DNA from 3 places in the Streptomyces uncialis genome. Region 2 is predicted to be linked to each of the others. Evidence: predicted binding sites of a transcription regulator. Region 2 holds the regulator's gene; each other region holds the start of a gene.
The links. The regulator HrcA, encoded in region 2, represses chaperone genes, less so after heat shock. The targets are predictions, from matches to a motif close to TTNGCACTCNGNNNNNCNGAGTGCNAA.
Positions count from the first base shown of each region.

Region 1: a site for HrcA is predicted at 4,202-4,228, ahead of groES (co-chaperone GroES). Genes of this name have one in related genera too.
Region 3: a site for HrcA is predicted at 3,767-3,793, ahead of groL (chaperonin GroEL). Genes of this name have one in related genera too.

Region 1 covers NZ_CP109583.1:5,721,568-5,728,082, reverse strand. The annotation lists gene OG711_RS23980 (multicopper oxidase family protein) at 1-505, shown strand, start outside; gene OG711_RS23975 (SDR family NAD(P)-dependent oxidoreductase) at 515-1,288, shown strand; gene groL (chaperonin GroEL) at 1,988-3,613, opposite strand; gene groES (co-chaperone GroES) at 3,749-4,057, opposite strand; gene OG711_RS23960 (polysaccharide deacetylase family protein) at 4,903-5,733, opposite strand; gene OG711_RS23955 (polysaccharide deacetylase family protein) at 5,730-6,515, opposite strand, start outside.
Region 2 covers NZ_CP109583.1:6,417,449-6,423,963, reverse strand. The annotation lists gene OG711_RS26745 (nitronate monooxygenase) at 1-855, opposite strand, end outside; gene dnaJ (molecular chaperone DnaJ) at 1,173-2,309, opposite strand; gene hrcA (heat-inducible transcriptional repressor HrcA) at 2,310-3,326, opposite strand; gene OG711_RS26730 (MBL fold metallo-hydrolase) at 3,509-4,249, shown strand; gene OG711_RS26725 (DUF3097 domain-containing protein) at 4,610-5,419, shown strand; gene hemW (radical SAM family heme chaperone HemW) at 5,436-6,515, opposite strand, start outside.
Region 3 covers NZ_CP109583.1:4,264,139-4,270,653, reverse strand. The annotation lists gene OG711_RS17500 (glucosyl-3-phosphoglycerate synthase) at 1-635, opposite strand, end outside; SAM riboswitch class I at 772-989, shown strand; gene thrC (threonine synthase) at 1,008-2,303, shown strand; gene OG711_RS17490 (MoaD/ThiS family protein) at 2,557-2,832, shown strand; gene OG711_RS17485 (cold-shock protein) at 3,281-3,484, shown strand; gene groL (chaperonin GroEL) at 3,952-5,574, shown strand; gene OG711_RS17475 (hypothetical protein) at 5,859-6,137, opposite strand; gene OG711_RS17470 (PTS transporter subunit EIIC) at 6,214-6,515, opposite strand, start outside.

The DNA of each region.
Region 1 (6,515 bases), 700 kb from region 2:
CCTGCAACTGCGCGCGGCGCGGACCCTGCGCCCCTCCCCCGCCCTGCCGGACCGGCTGACCGCACCGGAACTCCCGGACACGGCGGACTCCGTGAAGGAGCGCCACTTCGATCTCGCGCTGACCGGGATCAACGACAAGCCGATGGACATGGACCGGATCGACGAGGTCGTCACCCGGGGCACCACCGAGACCTGGACGGTGCGCAACGACAACGGGATGCCGCACAACTTCCATGTCCACGACGTGCAGTTCCGGGTACTGGACGTGGACGGGCGCACTCCGCCGCCCGCGCTGCGGGGCCGCAAGGACACCGTGCTGATCCCGAGCGGTTCACGGATGCGGCTGGTCCTGCGGTTCGACGGGACCGCCGACGAGGACACCCCGTACATGTTCCACTGTCATCTGCTGAGCCATGAGGACCGGGGCATGATGGGCCAGTTCGTGGTGGTCGAGCCGGGCGGTACGGCACGCGCGCCGGAGGCCGGGGACCACGGCGGACACTAACCTTGCCCCATGACTACGGCTCTGATCACAGGTTCCACCGCGGGTATCGGTGCCGCGTTCGCCCGGCGGCTGGCCGCCCAGGGGCATGACCTGGTGCTGGTGGCACGCGATACGAAGCGGTTGCGTGAGCAGGCCACCGAGCTGCACGACCGGCACGGGATCGAGGCCGAGGTACTGACGGGCGACCTCTCGACGGACAGCGGGATCGAGGGCGTCGCAGAGCGGCTCACGGACCAGCGGCGGCCGGTCGACCTGCTGGTCAACAACGCGGGCTTCGGCAACAAGGGCCGCTATCTGGACGTCCCGATGGCCGATGAGCTGACCATGCTGAAGGTGCACTGCGAGGCGGTGCTCCGGCTGACCTCCGCGGCGAGCGGGGCGATGCGGGAGCGGGGCCGGGGGGCCGTGGTCAATGTCGCCTCGGTCGCCGCGTTCCTTCCTCGTGGGACGTACGGGGCGTCGAAGGCGTGGGTGGTCCAGTTCACCCAGGGCGCGGCGAAGGATCTCGCGGGGTCGGGGGTGCGGCTCATGGCGCTGTGCCCCGGGTTCGTACGCACCGAGTTCCATCAGCGGGCCGGGATGGGGACGGACAACATCCCCAGGTGGATGTGGCTGGACGCGGACAAGGTGGTCGCGGCGGCGCTGTCCGATCTCGCGCACGGGAAGGTCGTGTCCGTCCCGGATCCCCGTTACAAGGCGCTGATGGGCCTCGCGAAGCTGGCGCCCCGCCCCTTGCTGGGCGGGGTCACGTCCCGCACGGGCCGCACGTACGGTCCCCGTTAGCCGGGTCCGTCCAGCGGGTCGCCTTCGCTTGCGCTTCTGAGGTCCGTCCGGCTGGACGTACTTCGTTGCTGTGCCGTCGCTCGTCGTTTTCGCGCAGTTCCCCGCGGGTCGCCTTCGCTTGCGCTTCCCAGGTTCGTCCGGCTGGACGAACTTCGTTGCTGTGCCGTCGCTCGTCGTTTTCGCGCAGTTCCCCGCGGGTCGCCTTCGCTTGCGCTTCCCAGGTCCGTCCGGCTGGACGAACTTCGTTCCTGTGCCGTCGCTCGTCGTTTTCGCGCAGTTCCCCGCGCCCCTTTGGGGCGCGTCCGGCCGGTTCTTCGGGTCGGTGCCGGTCGGGATTCTCCGTCCTCGATCCGACACGCTCGGTAACACGTCCAGTTGCCCTACTGAAGAGCATCGGAGTCTGCGAGCAGAGATTCCCGCCCACCCCCTCCCGTAGCCGAGCGACTGCGGGAGGAGAGGAGTGCCCCTTCAGGGGCGCGGGGAACTGCGCAAAAGACGAGGGCGGACCCGCACCCGAAATGCGACCGCAAGGGGGCAGCATCCAGGGGCGCGGGGAACTGCGCACCCACGAACGGCCCGCACGGGGACAAGTGCGCCAACCCGGGAAAACCTGGGGGCGGGGGGAACGGCTGCGGGCCCGGGCCCCCGGTGTGGGGGTCCGGGCCCGGGGCCTGGGTACTGCTGAGGTCGCGGAAGCGACTAGTGGGAGTGCCCGTGGCCGCCGTGACCGGAGTCACCCTCGTCCTCGGCCGGCTTCTCGACGACCAGGGTCTCGGTCGTGAGCAGCAGCGACGCGATGGACGCGGCGTTCTCCAGCGCGGAGCGCGTCACCTTGACCGGGTCGATGACCCCGGCCTTGACCAGGTCGACGTACTCCTCGGTGGCCGCGTTGTAGCCGTGACCCGGCTCCAGGTCGGCGACCTTGGAGACGATGACGTAGCCCTCAAGACCGGCGTTCTCGGCGATCCAGCGCAGCGGCTCGACCACGGCCTTGCGGACGACGGCGACACCGGTGGCCTCGTCGCCCTCCTTGCCGAGGTTGCCCTCCAGCACCTTCGCGGCGTGGACCAGCGCGGAGCCACCACCGGAGACGATGCCCTCCTCGACCGCGGCGCGGGTCGCGGAGATGGCGTCCTCCAGACGGTGCTTCTTCTCCTTCAGCTCCACCTCGGTGGCGGCGCCGACCTTGATGACGCACACGCCGCCGGCGAGCTTCGCGAGGCGCTCCTGGAGCTTCTCGCGGTCCCAGTCGGAGTCGGTGTTCTCGATCTCGGCCTTGATCTGCGCGATCCGGCCGGTGACCTCGGCGGACTCGCCGCCACCGTCGACGATGGTGGTGTCGTCCTTGGTGACGGTGATCCGGCGGGCGCTGCCCAGTACGTCCAGACCGACCTGGTCGAGCTTGAGGCCGACCTCCTCGGCGATGACCTGCGCGCCCGTGAGGGTCGCGATGTCGCCGAGCATGGCCTTGCGGCGGTCACCGAAGCCGGGAGCCTTCACGGCGACGGCGTTGAACGTGCCACGGATCTTGTTCACGACCAGGGTCGACAGGGCTTCGCCCTCGACGTCCTCGGCGATGATCAGCAGCGGCTTGGAGCCACCCGCCTGGATGACCTTCTCCAGCAGCGGCAGCAGGTCCTGGATCGAACCGATCTTGCCCTGGTGGATGAGGATGTAGGGGTCCTCCAGGACCGCTTCCATCCGCTCCTGGTCCGTCACGAAGTACGGCGACAGGTAGCCCTTGTCGAAGGCCATGCCCTCGGTGAAGTCCAGCTCCAGGCCGAAGGTGTTCGACTCCTCGACGGTGATGACACCGTCCTTGCCGACCTTGTCCATGGCTTCGGCGATGAGATCGCCGACCTGCGGGTCCTGCGCGGACAGCCCGGCGACGGCGGCGATGTCCGACTTGTCGTCGATCGGGCGCGCGGTCGCGAGGAGCTCGTCGGAGACGGCCTTGACGGCGGCGTCGATGCCCTTCTTCAGGGCGGCCGGGGAGGCGCCCGCGGCAACGTTGCGCAGACCCTCCTTGACCAGTGCCTGGGCCAGCACGGTGGCGGTGGTGGTGCCGTCACCAGCGATGTCGTTGGTCTTGGTGGCCACCTCCTTCACGAGCTGGGCGCCCAGGTTCTCGTAGGGGTCCTCGATCTCCACCTCACGGGCGATGGTGACGCCGTCGTTGGTGATGGTCGGGGCGCCGAACTTCTTGTCGATGACGACGTTGCGGCCACGGGGGCCGATCGTCACCTTGACGGTGTCGGCAAGCTTGTTGACGCCGCGCTCAAGGGCGCGACGGGCGTCCTCGTCGAACTTCAGGATCTTCGCCATGGGAGCGGTTCAGCCCTCTCAGAAACTGCGTAATGCGGTGAACGAGGCGCGCCCCTGGAAACCCGGCGGCATATCGCGGGCGGCCAGGGGCGCGGCTCACAAGCACATGACTCTGGGGAGTCGGCGCTGAGTGAATTACTTCTCGATGATCGCGAGCACGTCGCGGGCCGAGAGGACGAGGTACTCCTCGCCGTTGTACTTCACCTCGGTGCCGCCGTACTTGCTGTAGAGCACCACGTCGCCGACGGCGACGTCGAGCTCGACGCGCTTGCCGTCCTCGACACGGCCCGGGCCCACGGCCAGGACGACGCCCTCCTGGGGCTTCTCCTTGGCAGTGTCCGGAATGACCAGGCCCGAGGCCGTGGTCTGCTCGGCGTCGAGCGGCTGGACCACAATGCGGTCCTCAAGCGGCTTGATGGCAACCTTGGAGCTGGTGGTCGTCACGATCCGACCTCCCCCTTCGGAGATCTCACGGGGTTAACTGTCTGAGGTGGCGACCAGGTCGATCCGTCGTCGCGGGTGCCGGATCTGCCCGTCGCTGTTGGCACTCACCTGTGGAGAGTGCCAGAACCGAGACTATGACTGTGATTAGCACTCGGTCAAGCGGAGTGCCAACGCGCCGCCCTCTCGGGCGGTACGCGAAAGTGTCGCGCCGAGGTGTTCGCGCCCCCCGTCAGCCCCGGTCCGCGCCCCCTCAGGCCACCCCCAGGCCCCTTACGCCGAGCCCACTTCGTCCCTGTGCGGGTCGCCTTCGCTTGCGCCTCTGAGGTCTGTCCGGGTGGACGAACTTGTCCCGGTGCGGGTACGTCCGTGGGTGCGCAGTTCCCCGCGCCCCTGGGTGGTGCCCCATTACGGTCGCCACTTCGGGTGCGGGTCGCCCTCGTTTTTGCGCAGTTCCCCGCGCCCCTTTGGGGGCGCCCCATCATGTTGTCCGTCGTCTGCGGAACCACCCTCCTCGCGGACTCGCTCGGCTGCGGGAGGGGGTGGGCGGGAATCTCTGCCCGCAGACTCCGATGCTCTTCAGTAGCTCCGCTGAACGTCGTACCGAGCGTGTCGGATCGAGGACGGAGAATCCCGACCGGCCCCGACCCGAAGAACCAGCAGATGGCGCCCCGATAGGGGCGCGGGGAACTGCGCGAAAACGACGAGCGACGGCACAGGAACGAAGTACGCCCAGCACCGAGTACCCAGGGGCGCGAGGAACTGCGCACCCACCGAGCGACCCGCACAGGGACAAGTTCGCCCCGCCGGACAGACCTCGGAAGCGCAAGCGAAGGCGACCCGCGGAGTCAGACGTAGTCCGCGAGGCGGGCCGGGGCGAGCCGCCGGGCGTGGAGATCCCGGAGGAGGGCGACCGTCGCCTCCGTGGGCGACGCCACACCCCCCGCGTCCGGCTCCACCACCACGATGTCCCCCGCCCGCAAGGGCCCCCCACCGACCCCCCGCCCCCGCACGACGACGGACACCCCGCACTCCGAGGCCACCCGCAGGGTCACCGCGTCGAACGCGCCGTACGGCGGCCTCAGCATCGACGACCGCACCCCGAACCGCTCCTTCAGTTTGTCCCGCTGCCCGCAGATCTCCGCCCGCTGCCCGGCCGCGGGCAGCCCCGGCAGATGCGGATGGTCGAGCGTGTGGTTCTCCACGTCCGCCCCGGCGGACCGCAGCCGCCCGTACCCGGGCCCCAGCACCCGGTCCGTGAGGAACACCGTGACCGGCAGCCGGAGTTCACCGACCAGCGCGGCGAACCGGGGGTCCTTCCCCGCGCCGTCGCCGAACACGAGGAAGACCACCGGGTCCCGGGTGGGCACCCGGTCGAGCACGGGCGGCCCGCCCCCGTCCCCGTCCGGCAGGGCGAGGGCGCGCGGGGAGGGCGCGGGGGCGGGCGGCGCGGACAGCCCCCAGCGCCGGTACGCCTCCGTACCGGCGCCCGCGGTCGGCCCCGCCGCCGACCGCACCTTCTCCGCGGCCTTGCGGCCGAGCCGTTCGATCGGGTCGACGGACTGCGCGCAGCCGCCGAGCCCCGGACCGACCGCGGCGACGGCGAGCAGCGCCGCCACCCACCGCCGCGCGGTCCGGCCGCCGCGGCCGGACCGCCCCGCGTGCCCGCCGTCGGTCACAGATAGTCCTCCAGCTTGGCCACCGCGTACCCCTGCTCGGTGACGAGCTTCAGGAAGCGGCGGACGGTGTCGGGCATGGAGCCGTCCCAGTCCTTCTTGCCGCGGAAGTGGGTGAGGACGATGTCCCCGGGCCGGATCCTCTTGTCGTACTCGCGGTACTCCCAGCGGTCCGCGAAGACCTCCTCGTTCCACAGCGGTACGGCGGTGATCCCGCACTCCTTGGCGGCCCGCAGGGTCGTCCGGTTGTAGTTGCCGTAGGGCGGCCGGAAGACGGTGGGGCGGGTGCCGTACTGCTTCTGGATGACGTCCTGCATCCCGCAGATCTGCCGCTTCTGGGCCTCGTAGGACAGGGCCGGCATGTACGGGTGGGTCAGGGTGTGGTTGTTGAGGGTGACCCCGGCGTCGCGCATCTTGCGGAAGTAGCCGTAGTCCTCCTTGACCAGGTAGTCGCTGAGGAACGCGGTGTACGGGACCTTGAGCTCCTCCAGCATCTTGATCAGCGCCGGGTCCTTGTTGTCGCCGTCGTCGATGGTGAGGAAGACGATCTTCTCCTTGGTGGGGATCGTCGTGAAGACGGGCGGCAGCTCGTCGTGGCCCTCGACCTCGAAGCCGTCCCGGGTGGGGATCTTCGGCTTGGCCGCGGGGGGCGGGGGCGCGAGGAGCGGCACCTTGGTGAGGCCCCAGCGCTTGGCGGTGGCGATCCGGGCGGCCTCGACGGTCCGCTTGCGGGTGGCGGCCTCGTCGCGGGCGGCCTTCGCCCGTTCGGCCTTCTTGCCGGGCGC
Region 2 (6,515 bases):
CTCGCGCAGGAAGCGGTTGACCAGGCCGCGGGCGGGGCGGCCGGTGAAGGCGCGGGTGAGTTCGGTGCGCGCGTACAGCGGGTCGGTGAGGGCGTGCTTGTGCAGCAGATGGGCGCCGGACTCGGGGGTGGGGAGGAAGGCGGTGCCGAGCTGCGCGGCGTCGGCCCCGGCGGCGAGGACGGCGGCGATCTGGCTGCCGCGCATCAGTCCCCCGGTCGCGACGACCGGCAGTTCCACGGCCTCCCGGACCCGGGCGACAAGGGTGAGGAGCCCGATGCCGGTGCCGTCGTGTTCGGTGGTGTCCCGGTGGGTGCCCTGGTGGCCGCCCGCCTCGATGCCTTGGACGATCACCCCGTCGGCGCCCGCCCGTTCCACGGCCAGCGCCTCCTCGGGGGTGGTGGCGGTGACGAGGGTGACGGTGCCGACCTTGCGCAGCGAGTCGAGGACCCCGGGGATCGGACAGCCGAAGTGGAACGAGACGACGGGGACGGGGTCGTCCACGAGGATCGCGAGCTTCGCGTCGTACCCGTCGTCGCGGCCGTGGTCGGGGTCACCCAGCTCGGTGTCGTACCAGGCGGACTCGCCCGCGAGCTGATGGCCGTACACGGCGACGACGGCCGGGTCGGCGTACTCGGGCTGGGGCATGAAGACATTGACGCCGAACGGCCGGGCGGTCAGACTCCGCAGTTCCTTGATCTCCTGGTACATCCCGTCGGCGGTCTTGTACCCGGCGGCGAGGAATCCCAGCCCGCCCGCGTCGGACACGGCGGCGGCGAGCAGAGGCCGGGACACACCGCCCGCCATCGGGGCCTGCACGATCGGACGAGGGAGGAGATCGGTCAGTGCGGAGGACATGACGGCATGTTGTCACGTCGCCCGCGCAAGTCCGAATCCAGCCGTGTGCCTGGCATATTCAGCCGCGAGAGCGTACTGACAGCCCCTCTAAAGACCACTGTTTCCGCTGGTCAGGGCGGTAATTGACGGTTCTACGAGTATGGGTGGCCGAGTACGCACCGTAGGGCCGGGGGCGGGGACAAGCCACCCCCGGGACACCGCTCGGGAACCGCTCGGGAACCGGTTCGGCGCCGGTCCAGACCGCCGCGCGCCGACGCGTCACGGACAGATGTCCGGCGCCGCGTCCACGTACCAGCGACGCGGCGCCGGACGACGGCTCAGCGACCGTTGAACGCGTCCTTCAACCGGGAGAACAAGCCCTGCTGACCTGGCTGGAACTGACCGGTCGGCCGCTCCTCGCCGCGCAGCTTGGCCAGCTCCCGCACCAGGCGTTCCTGCTCGGGGTCCAGCTTCGACGGGGTCTGCACCTCGACATGGACGACGAGATCGCCCCGGCCGCCGCCCCGCAGATGCGTGACACCCCGGCCGTGCAGCGGGATCGACTGCCCGGACTGGGTCCCGGGCCGGATGTCGATCTCCTCCATCCCGTCCAGCGTCTCCAGCGGCACCTTCGTACCGAGCGTGGCAGCTGTCATCGGGAGGGTGACCGTGCAGTGCAGATCGTCCCCGCGACGCTGGAACACCGCGTGCGGCAGCTCATGGATCTCGACATAGAGGTCACCGGCGGGGCCACCGCCGGGGCCGACCTCGCCCTCGCCCGCGAGCTGGATACGGGTGCCGTTGTCGACGCCCGCCGGGATCTTCACCGTCAGGGTGCGACGGGACCGGACCCGGCCGTCGCCCGCGCACTCGGGGCACGGCGTCGGCACGACCGTGCCGAAGCCCTGGCACTGGGGGCACGGGCGCGAGGTCATGACCTGGCCGAGGAACGAGCGGGTCACCTGGGAGACCTCACCCCGGCCCCGGCACATGTCACAGGTCTGCGCGCTGGTGCCCGGAGCCGCGCCCTCGCCGCTACAGGTGCCGCAGACGACGGCCGTGTCGACCTGGAGGTCCTTGGTGGTCCCGAAGGCCGCCTCGTCCAGCTCGATCTCCAGCCGGATCATCGCGTCCTGGCCACGGCGGGTCCGCGAGCGCGGACCGCGCTGCGACGCCGTGCCGAAGAAGGCGTCCATGATGTCGGAGAAGTTGCCGAAGCCACCGGCGCCGAAGCCACCGGCCCCCGCACCGCCCGACGCGGACAGCGGGTCGCCGCCGAGGTCGTAGACCTGCTTCTTCTGCGGGTCCGACAGCACCTCGTAGGCGGCGTTGATCTCCTTGAACCGCTCCTGGGTCTTCGGATCGGGGTTGACGTCCGGATGCAGCTCGCGTGCGAGTCTGCGGAACGCCTTCTTGATCTCGTCCTGGGATGCGTCGCGGCGTACGCCGAGTACGGCGTAGTAGTCCGTGGCCACTTACGACTCCGCCAGGATCTGTCCGACGTAACGTGCCACTGCGCGTACTGCTCCCATCGTTCCCGGGTAGTCCATGCGGGTCGGGCCGACCACGCCGAGCTTGGCGACTGCCTCGCCGCCCGAACCGTAGCCCACCGACACGACGGACGTGGAGTTGAGCCCCTCGTGGGCGTTCTCATGACCGATCCGTACGGTCATGCCCGAATCCTTCGCCTCACCAAGGAGTTTGAGGAGCACGACCTGCTCCTCAAGGGCCTCCAGGACGGGCCGGATCACGAGAGGAAAGTCATGTCCGAAGCGGGTCAGATTGGCGGTTCCGCCGATCATCAGCCGCTCCTCGATCTCCTCGACCAAGGTCTCCAGCAGGGTGGAGAGGACAGTCGAGACGGTACCCCTGTCCTCGTTCTCGAAGACATCGGGGAGGTCCTGCACGAGCTGCGGGACGTCCGCGAAGCGGCGGCCGGCGACCCTGCTGTTGAGCCGGGCCCGCAGATCCGCGACCGAGCTCTCCCCGAAGGGCGCCGGGCAGTCGACCAGCCGCTGCTCGACCCGGCCCGTGTCCGTGATCAGGACGAGCATCACGCGCGCGGGCGACAGCGACAGCAGTTCCACGTGCCGCACGGTCGAACGGGTCAGCGACGGGTACTGCACGACGGCGACCTGCCGGGTGAGCTGCGCCAGCAGCCGCACCGTACGGCCGACCACGTCGTCGAGGTCGACCGCGCCGTCGAGGAAGTTCTGGATGGCGCGCCGCTCGGGCGCCGTCATCGGTTTGACCCCCGCCAGCTTGTCCACGAACAGGCGATACCCCTTGTCGGTGGGGATACGCCCCGCGCTGGTGTGCGGCTGGGCGATGAACCCCTCCTCCTCCAGCGCCGCCATGTCGTTGCGGACGGTCGCCGGGGAGACACCGAGACTGTGCCGCTCGGTCAGCGCCTTGGAGCCGACGGGCTCCTCCGTACCGACGTAGTCCTGGACGATGGCGCGCAGCACTTCCAGCCTGCGTTCACTGAGCATCGCGCACACCTCCCGCTTCGCCTGCCCCAGCTCTTTCCACTGCTTGGCACTCATGACGGTCGAGTGCCAGAGTTCCCCGGCCCAGTGTACGGCCGGTGGGTGCGCACGTAGCAAGGCCGGGGCACACGAGGCTCAGGACGGGTGCCGTCGTGCGTCCTGCGGGGATGACCTAGCGTCACGGTATGCGGAGAACGGAAGAGACCGACTGGGCGGCGGAGGGCTGGGAACGGCTGGCTCCCCGGGCGGGGCGGCGGCGGCTGCCGGGCTGGGACTGCACGGTCGGGCTGGTCGTGGGCGACCGTGCGGCCCTGCTGGTCGACGCGGGGTCGACCCTGCGGGAGGGGGCCGAGCTGCGGGAGCAGACCCGGCGGCTGCTGCGGGGCGGACCCGGGCGTGTCCGCGAGGTCACCCATGTCGCGCTGACGCACGCGCACTTCGACCATGTGATGGGGGCGTCCGTCTTCGGCACCGCGCGGGTGTACGGGGCGGCGGGGATCGGGGCGGTGCTGACCGCGGGGCGCGAGGAGCTGCGGGCGGACGCGGTACGGCACGGGGTCGCGCCGGACGACGCCGCGCGGGCCGCGGAGGCGCTGGCCTCGCCCGGGGTGGAGGTGACGGGGTCGCTGTCGCTGGATCTCGGGGGGCTCGTGGTCGTCCTCGCGGACGTGGGCCCCGGACACACCCGCAACGATCTCGCGGTGCTGGTGCCCGGGGAACCCGCGGTCGTGTTCTGCGGTGATCTCGTGGAGGAGTCCGGGGAACCGCAGGCGGGCCCCGACGCGGAGGCGCTGCGCTGGCCTTTCGCGGTGGACCGGCTGCTGGGGCTCGGGGGCGCGGGGGCGGTGTACGTGCCGGGGCACGGGGCGGTGGTCGACGCGGGGTTCTTGCGGGAGCAGCGGGTGGTGCTGGGGCGTCTCCGCTGAATCGGTGCGCTGGCTTTTGGGTTCGCTGTGCCGGGCGCACTTGTTCCTGTACAGGTGGTTCGAGGTCTGTCCGGGTGGGCGTACCTGTTCCTGTGCGGGTCGTCCGGGGGTGCGCGGTTCCTCGCGCCCCTGAGGTCTGGCCGGGTGGGCGTACCTGTTCCTGTGCCGTCGTCCGGGGGTGCGCGGTTCCTCGCGCCCCTGAGGTCTGGCCGGGTGGCCGTACTTGTTTCTGTGCCGTCGTCCGGGGGTGCGCGGTTCCTCGCGCCCCTTTGGGGCGACCCTTGAGGCCGGCTCCCGGGTGCGGGCAGACGGGACCCCGGGAACGGGTGTCTGTCGCGAGTGGGGAACTATCGTCGGGGGATGCGCCAGTACTCTCCGGATCTGACACCGCCCTGGAAGAAGAAGGGGCCGATCGCCGAGGTCGTCGCGGAGGCGGGCCTTGTCGTGGAGGAGGCGACCACGGGCTTCTGCGGCGCGGTCACCCGCGTGGAGGCCGGCACCGTCACCCTGGAGGACCGCTTCGGCAAGCTCCGGGTCTTCCCCCTGGAACCCCGGGGCTTCCTGCTGGACGGCAGGCCGGTGACCCTGACCCGCCCCCCGGCCGGTGGGCCCCGTCGGCCGGCGCGTACCGCGTCCGGCTCCGTCGCCGTCCCCGGCACCCGGGCCCGGGTCGCCCGCGCGGGCCGCATCTACGTCGAGGGCCGCCACGACGCGGAACTCGTCGAACGGGTCTGGGGCGACGACCTCCGTATCGAGGGCGTGGTCGTGGAGTACCTGGAGGGCGTGGACGACCTCCCGGCGATCGTCGCGGAATTCGGCCCGGGCCCCGACGCCCGTCTCGGCGTCCTGGTCGACCATCTGGTCCCGGGCAGCAAGGAGTCCCGTATCGCGGCCTCCGTGACCGACCCGCACACCCTGGTCGTCGGGCATCCGTACATCGATGTGTGGCAGGCGGTGAAGCCCGCGTCCGTCGGTATCCGCGCCTGGCCGCAGGTCCCGCGCGGACAGGACTGGAAGACGGGCGTGTGCGCGGCCCTCGGCTGGCCCGCGAACACGGGCGCGGCCTGGCAGCACATCCTGTCCCGGGTCCGTACGTACAAGGACCTGGAACCCGAGCTGCTGGGCCCGGTGGAGCATCTGATCGACCATGTGACGGTCGGCACGAGCTGACGGCCCCGGCGGCGGGTCAGTCGACCAGGTCCCGGACCACCGCGTCCGCCAGCAGCCGTCCCCGCAGGGTCAGCACCGCCAGCCCCCGCTCGAAGGGCGCGCGCTCCAGGAGCCCGTCCCCGAGCGCGCGCCCCGCCGCTTCGAGGCCCGCCGGACGCAGCAGGTCCAGCGGGCAGCCGTCCCGCAGCCGCAGCTCCAGCAGCACACGCTCCACCCGGCGGTCCTCGTCGGACAGCAGCTCGCGTCCCGCCCCGGGCGAACGCCCCTCCGCGAGGGCGGCGGCGTACGCGCCGGGGTGCTTGACGTTCCACCAGCGCACCCCGCCCACATGGCTGTGCGCACCGGGTCCCGCGCCCCACCAGTCGGCGCCCCGCCAGTACAGCTCGTTGTGCAGACAGCGGCCGCCGGGCGAGTTCGCCCAGTTCGACACCTCGTACCAGTCGTACCCGGCGGCGGCGAAGGTCTCGTCGGCGATGAGATAGCGGTCGGCGTGGACGTCGTCGTCGGTCATGGGGATCTCCCCGCGGCGGATCTGGCGGGCCAGCCGGGTGCCGTCCTCCACGATCAGCGCGTACGCCGACACATGGTCCGGCGCGGCGCCGATCGCCGCGTCGAGGGAGGCCCGCCAGTCGTCGTCGGACTCACCGGGGGTGCCGTAGATCAGATCCAGGTTGACGTGCTCGAACCCGGCGGCCCGCGCCTCCGCGACACACGCCTCGGGGCGGCCGGGGGTGTGGGTGCGGTCGAGGATCTTCAGGACGTGCGGGCGGGCGCTCTGCATCCCGAACGACACCCGGTTGAAGCCGCCCTCGCGCAGGGCGGTCAGATACGCCGGGTCGACGGACTCGGGGTTGGCCTCCGTGGTGATCTCCGCGTCGGGCGCCAGCCCGAACTCGTCACGGACCGCGGCGAGCATCCGCACCAGGTCGTCGGCGGGCAGCAGGGTGGGCGTGCCCCCGCCGACGAAGACGGTCCGGACCGGACGGGTGTCGTCCCCGAGCACCTTGCGGGCGAGGCGGACCTCGTCGACAAGGGTCGCCGCGTAGTTGTCACGGGACGCGAGGACGCCGCCCGTGCCGCGCAGTTCGGTGGCGGT
Region 3 (6,515 bases), 2.2 Mb from region 2:
GGCTGGACGAACCCGGCGAGCAGCGGCCAGTGCATGTTGAGCAGCGGGCGCGCCATCAGCTCGGTGACCCGGCCGCCCTGCTCGCCCCCCGCCCCGCCGGGCCCCGCCCCGCCGGGCCCCGCCCCGCCGGGCCCCGCCCCGGCCCCCAGCGGACGGTCGTACATCGCCTTGACGAACTGCACCTCCGGCTCGGTCAGCAGCGGTCCCACGATCCCCGCGACGAAGTCCGCCGAGAACTCCCGCAGATCCGCGTCCACGAAACACACGATGTCGCCGCTGGTGACCAGCAGCGACCGCCACAGCACCTCGCCCTTGCCGGGCACCGCGGGCAGCCGGGGCAGGATCGCGTCCCGGTGCACCACCCGCGCGCCGGCCGCCGCCGCGACCTCGGCCGTCCGGTCCGTGGAACCGGAGTCCACCACCACCAGCTCGTCCACCAGCGGTACCGGTCCCCGCATCAGCTCCTCGCGGATCACGGTCACGATCTGGCCGACGGTCGCCTGTTCGTCGAGGGCCGGAAGGACGACACTGACCCGGGCGCCCGAAGCCCGTTTCGCCGTGACGAGCCTGCTCCGCGGCCGGTCGGTCACGGACCAGGAGCGCCTGCTCAGCCAGTTCTCGACTTCTTCCAGCACGGTCAGCGGCTCCCAACTGTGATCCATCTCGCGGTGCGGACGACTATCTCAACTGTCCTGGCCTTCGGTTACAGTCTTGAACAACGCGGATGACCGTCGCATGTCGGGGTCGCCGCGCCGACACACAATCGAATACCGCTCATCCAGAGGGGCAGAGGGATACGGCCCGTTGAAGCCCCGGCAACCCTCCAGCCGGTTCTCGTAACCGTCAGTGATCCGCCGACGCAGCACCACGTCATCCGTGATGACGTCACGCGTCGACGTACCGGACACTGCGCGATGTCGCGAGGCTCCCCGGCTCGGGAAGGTGCCAATTCCGTCTCGTGGCGAAACGCGTCACGGGGAAGATGAGGAGAAAGGGCCTCGCCTCTCATGGCTGTTCAGACCGTCGCACCTTCCACCGACGCCCCCGCGGTCGATCTCGGTCCCGCCGCCGCGCTGTCCTGCCGGGAATGCGGGGAGCGCTTCGCCCTCGGCCCGATCTTCGCGTGCGAACTGTGTTTCGGGCCCCTTGAAGTCGCCTACGACCTCCCGGTCGGTGACCCCGAGGGGCTCCGCAAGAAGATCGAGTCGGGCCCCGAGAACATCTGGCGCTACGCCCCGCTGCTCCCCGTCCCCGCCGATGTGGCGTCCAAGCCGAATCTCAACCCCGGCTGGACCAAGCTCGTCAAGGCCGACAACCTCGCCCGTGAGCTCGGGGTGACCGGCGGCCTGTACATCAAGGACGATTCCGGCAATCCGACGCACTCCTTCAAGGACCGGGTCGTCGCCCAGGCCCTGGAGGCCGCGCGCGCCTTCGGCTTCACCACGCTCTCCTGCTCCTCGACGGGCAACCTCGCGGGTGCCGTCGGCGCCGCCGCCGCCCGGGCCGGTTTCCGGTCCTGTGTCTTCATCCCGCACGACCTGGAGCAGGGCAAGGTCGTCATGGCCGCCGTCTACGGCGGCGACGTCGTCGGCATCGAGGGCACGTACGACGACGTGAACCGTTTCTGCTCCGAGCTGATCGGTGACCCGCTCGGTGAGGGCTGGGGCTTCGTCAACGTCAATCTCCGCCCGTACTACGGCGAGGGCTCCAAGACGCTGGCGTACGAGATCTGCGAGCAGCTCGGCTGGGAGATCCCGGACCAGCTGGTGATCCCGATCGCCTCCGGCTCCCAGCTCACGAAGATCGACAAGGGACTCCAGGAGCTGATCAAGCTCGGCCTCGTCGCCGACAAGCCGTACCGGATCTTCGGCGCGCAGGCCGAGGGCTGCTCGCCGGTCTCCGCCGCGTTCAAGGCCGGGCATGACGTGGTGCGTCCGCAGAAGCCGGACACCATCGCCAAGTCGCTGGCCATCGGCAACCCGGCGGACGGCCCGTACGTGCTCGACATCGCCCGCCGGACCGGCGGCGCGGTCGAGGACGTGGACGACGCGACGGTCGTCGAGGCGATCAAGCTGCTGGCCCGGACCGAGGGCATCTTCGCGGAGACCGCGGGCGGGGTCACGGTCGGTGTCACCCGCAAGCTCATCGAGGCGGGGCTGCTGGACCCGACGCTGACCACGGTGGTGCTGAACACGGGCGACGGGCTCAAGACCCTGGACGCGGTGGAGCCGACGACCGGCCCCACCGCGACCATCCCGGCCAGCCTGGAGGCGTTCCGCGCGGCGGGCCTCGCCACCGACTGACCGGTACGTGACCGGGGTGGGACCGGGACGCCGCCTTCCTTGTCCCCGCCCGCCCCGGCCCCCCGGTCCCGTTCCCGCCCCGTCCCGCACCGCCCTGCCTGTCCTGCCCCGCACCGCCCCGCACCGCCCTGCCCCGATCCGCCTGCCCCGACCCGGTCGCGTCCCGGTTCCGTCCGGGCGGTGGCGGGGGACGGGGGCGCCCGGTGGGCCGGGGCACCCGCACCGCCGGTAACCGACCCGGAAAGGCCGCCACATGAGCGTCAACGTCCGTATCCCGACCATTCTGCGCACCTACACCGGCGGCAAGGCCGAGGTGCCCGCCGAGGGCGCGACCCTCGGTGAGGTCATCGCCGACCTGGAGAAGAACCACCACGGAATCGCCGCGCGCGTCCTGGACGACCAGGGCAATCTGCGCCGCTTCGTGAACGTCTACGTCAACGACGACGACGTCCGTTTCGAGCAGGGTCTCTCGACCGCCACGCCCGACGGCGCGGGTGTGTCGATCATCCCGGCGGTCGCCGGCGGCTGAGCCCCGCCCGTACTCCTGGTGACCGCTCACGGTGTGTCACCGTCCGCGCCCCCTCCGCGAAAGACGCGGAGGGGGCGATTCTCTGGTCAATTCTCCAGGGTTGAACGCGATAGAGTTGGGGAAAAGGCCGCGCCGCCCGTGCCGAACTCAGATGAGTTATTTGGCCGCGCGCCGATAAGAAGTAGCCAAAGAGCTTTGCCGAAGTATTCCTTTCGCGGCATTTGCCGGGCCCGACTTGCCCTGAATTCAAGTCAATTCGCCGGAAATCTCCGATCGGTCGTGCCCGGATTTCTCGTCCGATTGACCTGTTGCAGACGGCAGTTGGACAGATACATTCAGCGGCGGTCGACGCGTTCCGGCGCACACCCCCAGCCGATGAGGGGTGGAGGTCTGACCCGGGCCCGCGAAGTGCGGTCCTGTGCAAGGGCCAGTAATAGGGGAGTTAGGCATGGCTCAGGGCACCGTCAAGTGGTTCAACGCGGAGAAGGGCTACGGCTTCATCGCGGTCGACGGTGGTGCGGATGTTTTCGTCCACTACAGCGCCATCCAGATGGACGGGTACCGCACCCTGGAAGAGGGCCAGCGGGTCGAGTTCGAGATCTCGCAAGGTCAGAAAGGGCCGCAGGCGGACATGGTCCGCTTGGCTGTCTGAGGCGCGCGTCGACGGACGGCAAGCGACCTGGTGAAGGGGTCCGCACCCGATGAGGGGGCGGGCCCCTTCACTCTCTGTCGCCCCGGCCCCGCGCGGCCGGCTCCGGTCCGTTCCGGTCGGCTCCGGTCCGGTACCGCTTCCCGCGGGGGTCGCGCGCCCGCGCGCAGGGGGGTCGAAAACCCGTACAGACCCCCCTCGACCGCGCTACCGAACGGGAAGTCGGACGCCCTGGAAGGGGCTGAGCCGCTTGCACTCGCACCGGTCGAGTGCTAATCATTGGCGTTAGCACTCTCCGAGTGAGAGTGCTTACGAAGGACCGGGTCGGTGAGGCCCGCGGACCGGGCGGGGCAAGGAACCGCACGGCCCCGCAGGCCGTCCGTCGCGGGCGCCAGCGCGGTCCGAACCATCCGCTCCCACGCCGTAAGGGCGCGGGTAGGACCCCCTTCAGTCCGGGAGGACCACTTCACATGGCCAAGATCATCGCGTTCGACGAGGAGGCGCGGCGCGGCCTTGAGCGCGGTATGAACCAGCTCGCCGACGCCGTCAAGGTCACCCTCGGCCCCAAGGGCCGCAACGTCGTCCTTGAGAAGAAGTGGGGCGCCCCCACGATCACCAACGATGGTGTCTCCATCGCCAAGGAGATCGAGCTCGAAGACCCGTACGAGAAGATCGGGGCCGAGCTGGTCAAGGAGGTCGCGAAGAAGACGGACGACGTCGCCGGTGACGGCACGACGACCGCGACCGTCCTCGCCCAGGCGCTGGTCCGCGAGGGTCTTCGCAATGTCGCCGCGGGTGCCAACCCGATGGCCCTGAAGCGTGGCATCGAGAAGGCCGTCGAGGCCGTCTCCGCCGCGCTGCTGGAGCAGGCGAAGGACGTGGAGACGAAGGAGCAGATCGCCTCCACCGCCTCCATCTCCGCCGCCGACACCCAGATCGGTGACCTCATCGCCGAGGCCATGGACAAGGTCGGCAAGGAAGGCGTCATCACCGTCGAGGAGTCCCAGACCTTCGGTCTGGAGCTGGAACTCACCGAGGGCATGCGCTTCGACAAGGGCTACATCTCGGCGTACTTCGCCACCGACATGGAGCGTATGGAGGCCGTCCTCGACGACCCGTACATCCTGATCGCCAACTCCAAGATCAGCAACGTCAAGGACCTGCTGCCGCTCCTGGAGAAGGTCATGCAGTCGGGCAAGCCGCTGCTGATCATCGCCGAGGACGTCGAGGGCGAGGCCCTGTCGACCCTGGTCGTCAACAAGATCCGTGGCACCTTCAAGTCCGTCGCCGTCAAGGCTCCGGGCTTCGGCGACCGCCGCAAGGCGATGCTCGGTGACATCTCCATCCTGACGGGTGGCGAGGTCATCTCCGAGGAGGTCGGTCTCAAGCTCGAGAACGCGACCGTGGACCTCCTGGGCCGCGCCCGCAAGGTCGTCATCACCAAGGACGAGACCACGATCGTCGACGGCTCGGGCTCCGCCGACCAGGTCGCCGGCCGGGTCAACCAGATCCGTGCCGAGATCGAGAACTCCGACTCGGACTACGACCGCGAGAAGCTCCAGGAGCGCCTGGCGAAGCTCGCGGGCGGCGTGGCCGTCATCAAGGCCGGTGCCGCGACCGAGGTGGAGCTCAAGGAGCGCAAGCACCGCATCGAGGACGCGGTGCGCAACGCGAAGGCCGCCGTCGAGGAGGGCATCGTCGCCGGTGGTGGCGTCGCGCTGCTCCAGGCTGCCGCCGTCTTCGACAAGCTGGAGCTGGAGGGCGACGAGGCCACGGGTGCCGCCGCCGTCAAGCTGGCGCTGGAGGCCCCGCTCAAGCAGATCGCCGTCAACGCCGGCCTTGAGGGTGGCGTCGTGGTGGAGAAGGTCCGCAACCTCACGCCGGGTCACGGTCTCAACGCCGCGACCGGTGAGTACGTGGACATGATCGCCGAGGGCATCCTCGACCCGGCGAAGGTGACGCGTTCCGCGCTCCAGAACGCCGCGTCGATCGCCGCGCTGTTCCTCACGACCGAGGCTGTCATCGCCGACAAGCCGGAGAAGGCCTCCGCGGCCGCTCCCGGTGGAATGCCGGGCGGTGACATGGACTTCTGAGCCCTTCCCGGCTCGGACGTTCCAGCAGGTTCCCAAGGGCGGTACCCCACAGCGGGGGTGCCGCCCGCGGGCGTTTTCCGGGGAGTGGGGGGCGCCTTCGCTTGCGCTTCCGAGGTTCCTTGTGCTGGGCGTACTTGTTCCTGTGCCGTCGTTCGTGGGGTGCGCAGTTCCCCGCGCCCCTGGATGCTGCCGCTTCGGGCTTGTTCGTCGGGTGCGGGTCGGCCCTCGTCTTCGCGCAGTTCCCCGCGCCCCTTTGGGGCGGCTCCTGGGGTTGTCCGACCTCGTTACCCGAACGCCGCGGTCAGCGGCATCCTGACGTCGGAGACCGGTACGCCCACCCCGGCGAGCCGTTCGACGGCCCACATCACGGCCTCCTTCGCCGAGGGCGCCCGTACCGTGCAGGGGAACCGCACACCGCTCGGGTCCTCCTCCCACCCGATCTCGCCACCGGCGAGCGTGGCCGCGTGATCGAAAGCGTCGGACTCCCGCTCGTTCGGGCGCCGTTGCGGGTACAGGACGAAAGTCCAGTCACGCGCAGTCGCTGTGCTTCCGGGTGAACTCATCGATGTGACCTCCAGGCCCGGGGAACGAACAAGCGGCCCGGACGGTCACGGGAACGTATGCGTCGGGGTTCGGGGGTCAGGCTCGGGCGGGTTCCGGGGTTGCGTCGGGGTCCGGGGTCGGGTCGGTGTTCAGTTCCTTGAGGGACTGGCTGGTGAAGCCGAAGAAGTATGTCGTGAGGAAGCCGGCCAGGTACCCGACGACCAGGCCGCCCCCGTACACGGCGACCGTGACGCCGAACCCCCGGTTCCCCTGGACGAGGGGGAACAGGGCCCATCCGGACGGGCCGATCGCCGTGGACCCCACCTTCGTCCCCAGCATCGAGAACAGCCCCACGAACGCCCCGCCCGCCGCCCCGCCCACGCACGCCGTGACGAACG